3 regions of the Oerskovia sp. USHLN155 genome follow, and region 1 is predicted to be linked to each of the others. Evidence: predicted binding sites of a transcription regulator. Region 1 holds the regulator's gene; each other region holds the start of a gene.
The links. The regulator LexA, encoded in region 1, represses DNA repair genes until DNA is damaged. The targets are predictions, from matches to a motif close to TCGAACANNTGTTCGA.
Positions count from the first base shown of each region.

Region 2: uvrA (excinuclease ABC subunit UvrA) is a predicted target of LexA. The motif match lies at 1,593-1,608, and genes of this name have one in related genera.
Region 3: ruvA (Holliday junction branch migration protein RuvA) is a predicted target of LexA. The motif match lies at 1,828-1,843, and genes of this name have one in related genera.

Region 1 is NZ_JBBCXG010000001.1:554,321-557,591, forward strand. Features, by position in the region: gene WFH32_RS02445 (L-lactate dehydrogenase) at 1-875, shown strand, start outside; gene lexA (transcriptional repressor LexA) at 995-1,744, opposite strand; gene WFH32_RS02455 (LysM peptidoglycan-binding domain-containing protein) at 2,058-2,435, shown strand; gene nrdR (transcriptional regulator NrdR) at 2,860-3,271, shown strand, end outside.
Region 2 is NZ_JBBCXG010000006.1:258,145-261,415, forward strand. Features, by position in the region: gene uvrA (excinuclease ABC subunit UvrA) at 1-1,563, opposite strand, end outside; gene WFH32_RS10785 (MBL fold metallo-hydrolase) at 1,810-2,496, shown strand; gene WFH32_RS10790 (YciI family protein) at 2,610-2,909, shown strand; gene WFH32_RS10795 (TerC family protein) at 3,032-3,271, opposite strand, start outside.
Region 3 is NZ_JBBCXG010000006.1:58,248-61,518, reverse strand. Features, by position in the region: gene ruvB (Holliday junction branch migration DNA helicase RuvB) at 14-1,087, opposite strand; gene ruvA (Holliday junction branch migration protein RuvA) at 1,140-1,781, opposite strand; gene ruvC (crossover junction endodeoxyribonuclease RuvC) at 1,916-2,479, opposite strand; gene WFH32_RS09880 (YebC/PmpR family DNA-binding transcriptional regulator) at 2,566-3,271, opposite strand, start outside.

The sequences.
Region 1 (3,271 bases):
GTGGAGCCGCTCACACCGTGAGCCTGCTCGACATCAACAGGACCAAGGTCGAGGCCGAGGTCCTCGACCTTCAGCACGGCATCCAGTTCATGCCCATGGCCAAGGTCGAGGGCTCCGACGACGTCGCGGTGTGCGCCGACGCCGACGTCGTGGTCTTCACCGCCGGGGCCAAGCAGAAGCCCGGACAGACGCGCCTGGACCTCGCCGAGGCGACGATCTCGCTGGTGCGCAAGATCCTGCCCGGGCTCGTCGAGGTTGCGCCCAACGCCGTCTACATCATGGTGACCAACCCGGTCGACGTGGTCACCTACGCGGCCCTCAAGTACTCGGGCCTGCCCCCGAACCAGCTCTTCGGGAGCGGCACGGTCCTGGACTCGTCCCGGCTGCGCTTCCTCGTCGCGCAGCACTGTGGCGTCGCGGTGCAGAACGTGCACGCGTACATCGCGGGGGAGCACGGGGACAGCGAGATCCCCCTGTGGAGCTCGGCGACGATCAGCGGGGTGCCGCTGCTCGAGTGGCAGGGCCTCAAGGGGCGTGGCCCGCTCACGGCCGAGGTGCGCGAGGACATCGCGCACGAGGTCGTGCAGTCGGCCTACCGCATCATCGAGGGCAAGGGTGCGACGAACTACGCGGTCGCGCTGGCCGCGACCCGCATCATCGAGGCCGTCCTCGACGACGAGCACCGGGTCCTGCCCGTGTCCTCGCTCCTCGAGGACTTCCACGGGATCAGCGACGTCTGCCTCTCCGTCCCGTCGCTGCTCGAGCGACGCGGGTGCGGCGAACGGATCGAGGTCCCGCTGTCCGACCACGAGCTGGCAGGTCTGCGGGCGTCCGCGGAGTCGGTGCGGGCCGTGGCGAAGAGCTTCGGGCTGTAGCCGCCCCTCCGGTGCCCTGCGCAGGGCACCGGAGACGACGAAGGGGACGACCCACGTGGGCCGTCCCCTTCGTCATGTCTGCCGCCGGTGACCGTGCCGCGGTCGCCGTGCCGGAGTGGTCACAGGCTCCGCAGGACCGAGACGACCCGGCCGAGAATCTGGGCGTCGTCCCCCGAGATGGGCCGGTACGCCGCGTTGTGCGGCATGAGCCACACGTGCTTGTCGATGCGCTTGAACGTCTTGACGGTCGCCTCGCCGTCGATCATCGCCGCGACGATCTCCCCGTTCTCGGCGACGGGCTGGCGGCGGACCACGACCCAGTCCCCGTCGCAGATCGCGGCGTCGATCATCGAGTCGCCGGCCACGCGGAGCAGGAAGAGCTCGCCGTCACCCACGAGCTGGCGGGGGAGCGGGAACACGTCCTCGACGACCTGCTCGGCCAGGATGGGTCCACCGGCCGCGATGCGTCCCACGACGGGGACGTACGACGGCGTGGGACGCTCGGGCGAGTCCTCGGACGCGTCGATGCCCTCGACGCGCGGGAAGGCGCTGCCGGGGAGGGCGGCGATGGCTCGCGCGTCGTCGTGCTGGACGACCTCGATCGCACGCGGTCGGTTGGGGTCGCGGCGCAGGTAGCCCTTGCGCTCGAGCGTCGTGAGCTGGTGCTTGACGCTCGACGGGCTCGTCAGGCCCACGGCCTCGCCGATCTCGCGCATGCTCGGTGGGTAGCCCCGCTGGTCGACCGACGCCCGGATCGTCTCGAGCACGAGGCGCTGGCGTGCTGTGAGGCCGTCGCCGCCCGTCGTGCCGTCGGGCAGCTCGTGCACCTTCGCGAGCCTGCCCGTGGTGTCGGCCACCCGTCCCGCCATCGTCGTCTCCGCCCTGCTCGGCCGTCTCGGTCCCTGTCCTGCGAGCGGCACCGCGAGCGGCACCGGCTCCTGCGCGTGGCCGACCGGGCTCTCGGCAGCCCGTGCGCGGGAGGACCCGCGCGACGAGCGTCCGACATATCGGACGACCAGTACTCGAACAGCGTAGGTCACACGACGACACGAATCAAACACATGTTCGAGCATGTCTCGACATCCGCAGCCGACGGTGATAGAAATCGTACAGATGTTCGACGTACAGGTGTTCGAACCGACCGGGGAAGGCGGTTCGGGCACCACGGGCGAAGGAGTGGGAATGAGTGCGATCAGTGCGATGGGCGCCTCCGAGGGTTGGCGCGTCGAGCGACGCGGCGGCACGCAGGTCGAGGCGCCGTTGAGGCTGACGACCCGGGGCCGCGTGGTCCTCGTGCTGCTCGTCGCAACGGTGGTCGCGCTCGTGACCCTGTGGGGCGCTCGCGCGGTCGCGTCCGGGCCTGGCGAGCCGGTCGAGGTGCGGGTCCATGTCGTCGCAGCCGGCGAGACCCTGTGGCAGCACGCGTCCGCGCTGGCCTCGGGGGGCCGGGACGTCCGTGACGTCATGGCGGACCTCGCCGAGCTCAACAACCTGTCCTCGACCGGGCTGCAGGTCGGTCAGCAGCTCCTGCTCCCGGTCGACCCGGACTTCGGGCGTTGACCCGCGGCGGGGTGGCGCTGCCGTGGCTGCGGGCCGTTCCGGCTCGTCGGGAACCGGCGCGTCGCTCGGCGGGGTGCGCCCTCTCGACGACAGGGCTTGCGCGATCGCATTAGGTTCCCCTAAGTTAGTACTGCCTCACCAACCCGGCTGGGGGGTCGGTCGGTGAGGGGAGGCGCGCCACGCGCGTCTCCGCAGTTGCGTCGACGTTCGCGAGGCGAGTCGCGGACGTGAGATGGGGACGGGGGCGTCCCGACGGAGGTGGCCGGTCATCGGCCACCTCCGTTCTCATGTGCCACGACAAGTCGTGACCGTCCCGCGTGGCGGGGCGCCTTGCGTCCTGTCGAGGTCGAGACATAGGTTCGGGACGCACCGTCCGCGGCGCCCGCCCCGGACCTCTCGTGCAGACCCACAGGAGTAGCGCCTCATGCACTGTCCGTTCTGCCGGCACGCGGACTCACGGGTCGTCGACTCACGGACCTCCGACGACGGTGCGTCCATCCGTCGGCGCAGGCAGTGCCCGGCGTGCAACCGCCGCTTCACCACGATCGAGACGGCGAGCCTGTCGGTCGTCAAGCGCTCGGGCGTGACCGAGCCCTTCAGCAGGGAGAAGATCGTCACGGGCGTGCGCAAGGCGTGCCAAGGGCGCCCTGTGAACGAGGACGACCTCGCCGTGCTGGCGCAGAAGGTCGAGGAGTCGCTCCGGGCCGGCGGGAGCGCGGAGCTGGACGCCTACGAGATCGGGCTCGCGATCCTCGGGCCGCTCCGAGAGCTCGACGAGGTCGCCTACCTGCGGTTCGCGAGCGTCTACCAGGCGTTCGACTCGCTCGAGGACTTCG
Region 2 (3,271 bases), on a different contig from region 1:
GCTCGGCTCGTCGAGGACGTACAGGACGCCGACGAGCCCCGAGCCGATCTGCGTCGCGAGACGGATGCGCTGCGCCTCACCACCCGAGAGGGTCCCGGCCGGACGCTCGAGCGAGAGGTAGTCCAGCCCGACGTCGAGCAGGAAGCCGAGGCGCGCGTCGATCTCCTTGAGGACCTCGGTCGCGATGGCCTTCTGGCGCGTGCCCAGCTCGAGCGAGCCGAGGAAGGCCGCGGCCTCGCGCAGCGGGAGCCGGCAGACCTCGGCGATCGACTTGTCGCCGACCTTGACGGCGAGGACCTCGGGCTTGAGGCGCGTGCCCTGGCACACCGGGCACGGCGTCTCGCGCATGTACGCCTCGTACTTCTCCTTGGACCACTCCGACTCGGTCTCGCCGTGGCGACGCTCCAGGAACGTCACGACTCCCTCGAATCCGGTCGAGTACTGGCGCTCGCGCCCCCAACGGTTCTTGTACCGGACGTGCACCTCGTGGTTCTGCCCGTACAGCACGGCCTGCTGGGCGCGCTGAGGCAGCGCGCGCCACGGCACGTCCATGGAGAAGCCCAGATCCGAGGCCAGGGCCGTCAGGACACGGGTGAAGTACTCCGAGGAGATCTGCGCCCAGGGCGCGACCGCGCCCTCGGCGAGGGACTTCTCGTCGTCCGGGACGACGAGGTCCGGGTCCACCTCGAGACGGAAGCCGATGCCCGTGCACTCGGGGCACGCGCCGTAGGGCGCGTTGAACGAGAAGGTGCGGGGCTCGATCTCGTCGAGCGTGAGCTCGTGGTCGTTGGGGCACGCACGCTTCTCCGAGAAGCGTCGTTCGCGCTGCGGGTCGTCCGCGTCCGCGTCGACGAGCTCGACGACCACGAGCCCACCGGCGAGCCCGAGCGCGGTCTCGACCGAGTCCGTGAGCCGGCGCTGGACGCCCTCGCGCGAGACGAGGCGGTCGATCACGACCTCGATGTCGTGCTTGAGCTTCTTCTCGAGCGCGGGAGGATCCGTGAGCTGGACGACCTCACCGTCGACGCGGGCGCGCGCGAACCCCTTGGACTGCAGCTCCTTGAAGAGCTCGCCGTACTCCCCCTTGCGACCGCGCACCACGGGAGCGAGGACCTGGTAGCGGGTCCCCTCGGGCAGCTCGAGGAGGCGGTCCACGATCTGCTGCGGCGTCTGCGCCTGGACCTTCTCGCCACAGACCGGGCAGTGCTGGGTCCCGGCGCGCGCGAACAGCAGGCGCAGGTAGTCGTAGACCTCGGTGATGGTGCCCACGGTCGACCGCGGGTTGCGGTTGGTCGACTTCTGGTCGATCGACACCGCGGGCGACAGCCCCTCGATGAAGTCGACGTCCGGCTTGTCCATCTGCCCGAGGAACTGGCGGGCGTACGCGGACAGCGACTCGACGTAGCGGCGCTGCCCCTCGGCGAAGATCGTGTCGAACGCGAGGGAGGACTTTCCGGACCCGGAGAGGCCTGTGAAGACGATGAGCTGGTCCCTCGGCAGGTCGAGGTCGACGTTGCGAAGGTTGTGCTCACGGGCACCAGCGATGACAAGGCGGTTGCTCACCGAAGCATCGTATGCCTCGCCCCTGACATTCGCACACCTGTTCGACCACCGGTCGTCCGGCAACCGCCCCGAGGACCCCGCCGATGACCACGGGCGTACGCCCGGCGTCCCCGTGAGCAGCGGCGTCACCCCCTCCCGTGGCGTGCCAGACTCGGCACGAGAGGCTCGTCACACCGGCGGCCGGTCGTCCACGAGGACGACAACCAGCGCAGCGAGGAGATCCGCGTGGGATACACCGGAGACGTCATGGTCGCAGGCCCGAGCGACCTGCGGGTCCTGGACGAGGTCGAGGTCCGCAAGCTCGCCGTCGGACCGTCCGAGAACAACGCCTACCTCCTGACGTGCCGCAGGAGCGGCGCACAGCTCCTCGTCGACGCGGCGGCCGAGCCCGACCGGCTCCTGGAGCTCGTCCGAGAGGGCTCCCCGACCGCCCGCCTCGACCTCGTCGTCACGACGCACCGGCACCTCGACCACGTCGGGGCGCTCGCCTCGATCGCCGCCGCGTCCGGCGCGCAGCTCGCGGCCGGGGCCCCCGACGCGGAGGCCGTCACCGAGGCGACCGGCGCCACCGTCTCGCGCCCCCTGCACGACGGCGACACGATCGTCCTCGGCCACCTCACGCTCGAGGTGGTCGCCCTGCGCGGTCACACCCCCGGGTCGGTCACGCTCGTCTACCGAGAGCCCGAGCACGCGAGCGCCCCGGGCGCGGTGCCCGGCCGCGCGCACCTGTTCACGGGGGACTCGCTGTTCCCGGGCGGCGTGGGGAGCACGTCGAACGACCCGGAGCGCTTCGCCCTGCTCTACGCGGACGTCACGAGCAGGCTCTTCGACAGGTACGACGACGCCACGTGGGTGTACCCGGGCCACGGCGCCGACACGACGCTCGGGGCAGAACGACCCCACCTCGACGAGTGGCGCGAGCGCGGCTGGTAGCCCTCGTCGTCCGCGCTGCCTCCGCAGACCTCGTCAGGGCCGGTGAGCGCCGCGTCCGTACCAGGTACGACCCCGTCGACCGGCCCCGCGCGCGATGGTGCTTCAATGTCGCCATGCCGATCTTCGCCGTGACCTACACCTACGCCGACAAGCCCGCCGTCCTGGACGAGTTCCGCCCCGAGCACCGCGCCTTCCTGCGCGGCCTGCTCGACGAGGGCACGCTGCTCGCCTCCGGGCCCCTCGCCCAGGACGCGGCGAACCCGGCCGGCGCCCTCCTGCTCGTCGACGCCCCGGACGAGGCGGCGGTCGCGCGCGCGTTCGACGCCGACCCGTTCGCCCGGGAGAACGTCATCACGCGTCGGACGGTCCGACCGTGGGCACCTGTGATCGGGCCCTGGGCCGACCGCGCCTGACCTCTCGCCGGAGCCCCGAGAGGGCGACCGCCACCACCGTCCGCGAACGTACGACGGCCCGTCTCCCCGGAGGGAGACGGGCCGTTCGCGTCACTGGGCGAGCAGTGCCCGCCACGACGGGCCTACGAGGCCGCGTCGACGTCGTCGGGCAGGGACTCGTCCTGCTGCTGACCACGCGTCCGCAGCAGGCTCGCCACGGTCGTGACCCCGAGCGCACCCAGGATGACCACGAGCGAGAGCCAGATCGGCACCGTCGGGACGGCCTCGATGTGCTGTCCGCCGTTGATGAACGGCAACGTGTTCTCGTGCAGGGCCTCGAGGATCAGCTTGATCCCGATGAACCCCAGGATCACGGCGAGGCC
Region 3 (3,271 bases), on a different contig from region 1:
AGATTCCCTCAGTCTAGGCCCCCGTGTCGAACAGGGTTCCGCCCGACCGCGCGGAGCCCGTCCGCTGCGCGAGCCCGGCGCCGGGTCCCCGGGGCGTCAGGGGGTCGGGAGGGGTGAGCCCGAGGTGGGCCCAGGCCGCGGGGGTGGCCACGCGGCCGCGCGGGGTGCGCCCGATCAGGCCCTCGCGCACGAGGAAGGGCTCGGCGACGGTCTCCACCGTCTCGGACTCCTCGCCCACGGTCACGGCGAGGGTGCTCAGGCCCACTGGCCCTCCCCCGAACCGGGTGCACAGGGCCCCCAGGACGGCACGGTCGAGGCGGTCGAGGCCCAGCTCGTCGACCTCGTAGACCTCCAGGGCGGCGCGTGCGGCCCGCAGGTCCATGGTGCCGTCGCCGCGTACCTGCGCCCAGTCCCGCACGCGGCGCAGGAGGCGGTTCGCGATGCGGGGCGTGCCGCGCGACCGGCCGGAGATCTCGTGGGCGGCGGCGTGCTTGATCTCGACGCCGAGCAGCCCGGCCGAGCGGATGATGACGCGTTCGAGCTCTTCGGCGGAGTAGAAGTCGAGGTGGCCGGTGAACCCGAAGCGGTCGCGCAGCGGGGCGGGCAGGAGCCCGGCGCGCGTGGTGGCGCCCACGACGGTGAACGGCGGCAGGGACAGCGGGATGGCGCTCGCGCCGGCCCCCTTGCCGACGACGACGTCGACCCGGAAGTCCTCCATCGCGACGTACAGCAGCTCCTCGGCGGGGCGCGCGAGGCGGTGGATCTCGTCGATGAACAGGACCTCGCCCTCCTCGAGGGAGGACAGGACCGCGGCGAGGTCGCCCGCGTGCTGGATCGCGGGGCCCGACGTGACGCGCAGCGACGTGCCGAGCTCGGCCGCGATGATCATCGCGAGGGTCGTCTTGCCGAGCCCGGGCGGGCCCGAGAGCAGGACGTGGTCGGGGGTGGCGCCGCGCGCGACGGCGGCCTGCAGGACGAGGGAGAGCTGGTCGCGCACGACGAGCTGCCCGACGAACTCCTCGAGGCGGCGCGGTCGCAGGGCGGCCTCGGCGGCGCGCTCGAGGTCGTCCGCGGTCGAGGTCACGATGCGCTCGGACGTGAACGGCTCGTGCCCGTCCTCGTACCCGACGCGGTCGAAGTCAGCCACGGGGGCCGCCCAGGACGCGCAGCGCGGCGCGCAGGGCACCGGCGATCTCGTCGGGGGCGACGGCGTTGGCCCCGGCCTGGGTCAGGACCGTGGCGAGGGCGTCCTCGGCGGCCTTGGGGTTCCATCCGAGGCCGACGAGCGCCTGGACGACCTGGTCGCGCTGGTCGTCGACCACGGGGGCGTCCGGGCCGCCCGGGGTCTGGTCAGGGTCCGCGCCCGTGGGGGCCCCGAGCTTGTCGCCGAGCTCGAGCGCGATGCGCTGGGCGCCCTTGCGCCCGATGCCGGGCACGCGCATGAGCGCGGCGATGTCCTCGCCCGCCACGGCGCGGCGCAGCCCGTCGGGCGTGTGGACCGCGAGCATGGCCAGGGCCAGGCGCGGGCCGACGCCGCTGACGGTCTGCACGGCCTCGAACACGGCGCGCTCGTCGTCGTCGGCGAACCCGAACAGCGTGAAGGAGTCCTCGCGCACGACCATGCTCGTGGCCAGGCGGGCGGGTTCGCCCACGCGCAGCGCGGACAGGGTCGCGGGGGTCGCGTGGACGAGGTAGCCCACGGCTCCCCCGGCGCCTCCCACGTCGATGACGGCGCGGTCCAGGCGGACGTCCGCGACCGTGCCCGACAGCGAAGCGATCACTGTGCCTCCATGCTTCCTCGCGGGCCCCGGCCGCGTGCGACCGGCCCCGAACACCTGTACGAACCGTGGGTCACTCTAGCAACGGGCGGCGGTGGTCCCGGGTGAGCCTCGCCGTCGGGCACGGGCGGTGGGGGTCAGCGGCGGGGGCCGCGCGAGGCCTGCTCGGCCGCGGCCCACGCGCGTTGGGCGGGGGTGAGCTGGTGCCGGTCGCCGCCCTGCAGGGCGCCTGCGGGGCGCCACAGGTGGCAGATCGCGAGGGCCAGGGCGTCGGCGGCGTCGGCGGGCTTGGGCAGCTCCGCGAGCTCGAGGATGCGCGCGACCATGCGCTGGACCTGGATCTTGTCGGCGCGCCCGGTGCCGGTCACGGCGGCCTTGACCTCGCTCGGGGTGTGCATCGCGACGGGCACCCCGCGGCGGGCGGCGGCGACCATCGCGAGGCCGGCGACCTGGGCGGTGCCCATGACGGTGCTGACGTTGTGCTGGGCGAAGACGCGTTCGACGGCCACGACGTCGGGGACGTGCTCGTCCATCCACGCGTCGAGGCGTTGGGAGATGGTGAGCAGGCGCAGGTCGACCGACTGGTCGGGCGGGCTCTGCAGGACCCCGACCGCGACCATGCGGGCGCGCCGGCCGGGCAGCGAGTCGACGACGCCGACCCCGCAGCGGGTCAGTCCTGGGTCCACTCCGAGCACGCGCACGCGCTCACCTTCTCACGGGCCGCCCACGGCGAAGGGCTCCCACGCGTGCGTGCGCGTGGGAGCCCTTCGTCACACCAGGGGGTGGGTCAGTCGTCGTTCTCGAGCTCGGCCATGACCTCGTCGCTCGCGGTGAAGTTCGCGTAGACGTTCTGCACGTCGTCGCTGTCCTCGAGGGCGTCGATGAGGCGCAGGATCTTGCGGGCGCCCTCGGCGTCGACCTCGACCTCCATGGACGGGTGGAAGACGACGTCGGCGGAGTCGTACTCGATGCCGGCGTCCTGCAGCGCGGTGCGGACCGCGACGAGGTCGGTGGCCTCGGTGAGGATCTCGAACGTGTCGCCCTCGTCGGTGACCTCCTCGCCGCCCGCCTCGAGGACGGCCTCCATGACGTCGTCCTCGGTGGTGCCCTCCTTGGGGACCACGATGACGCCCTTGCGGGAGAACAGGTAGGAGACCGAGCCGGGGTCGGCGAGCTGGCCGCCGTTGCGCGTGAACGCGATGCGGACCTCGGCGGCGGCACGGTTCTTGTTGTCGGTGAGGCACTCGACGAGGACGGCGATGCCGCCCGTGCCGTAGCCCTCGTACATGATCGTCTGGTAGTCGGCGCCGCCGGCTTCCTGGCCCGAGCCGCGCTTGAGGGCGCGGTCGATGTTGTCGTTGGGGACCGAGGACTTCTTGGCCTTCTGGACGGCGTCGAAGAGCGTGGGGTTACCGGCGAGGTCCCCGCCGCCCGTGCGGGCCGCGACCTCGATGTTCTTGATGAGCTTGGCGAACAGCTTGCCGCGCTTGGCG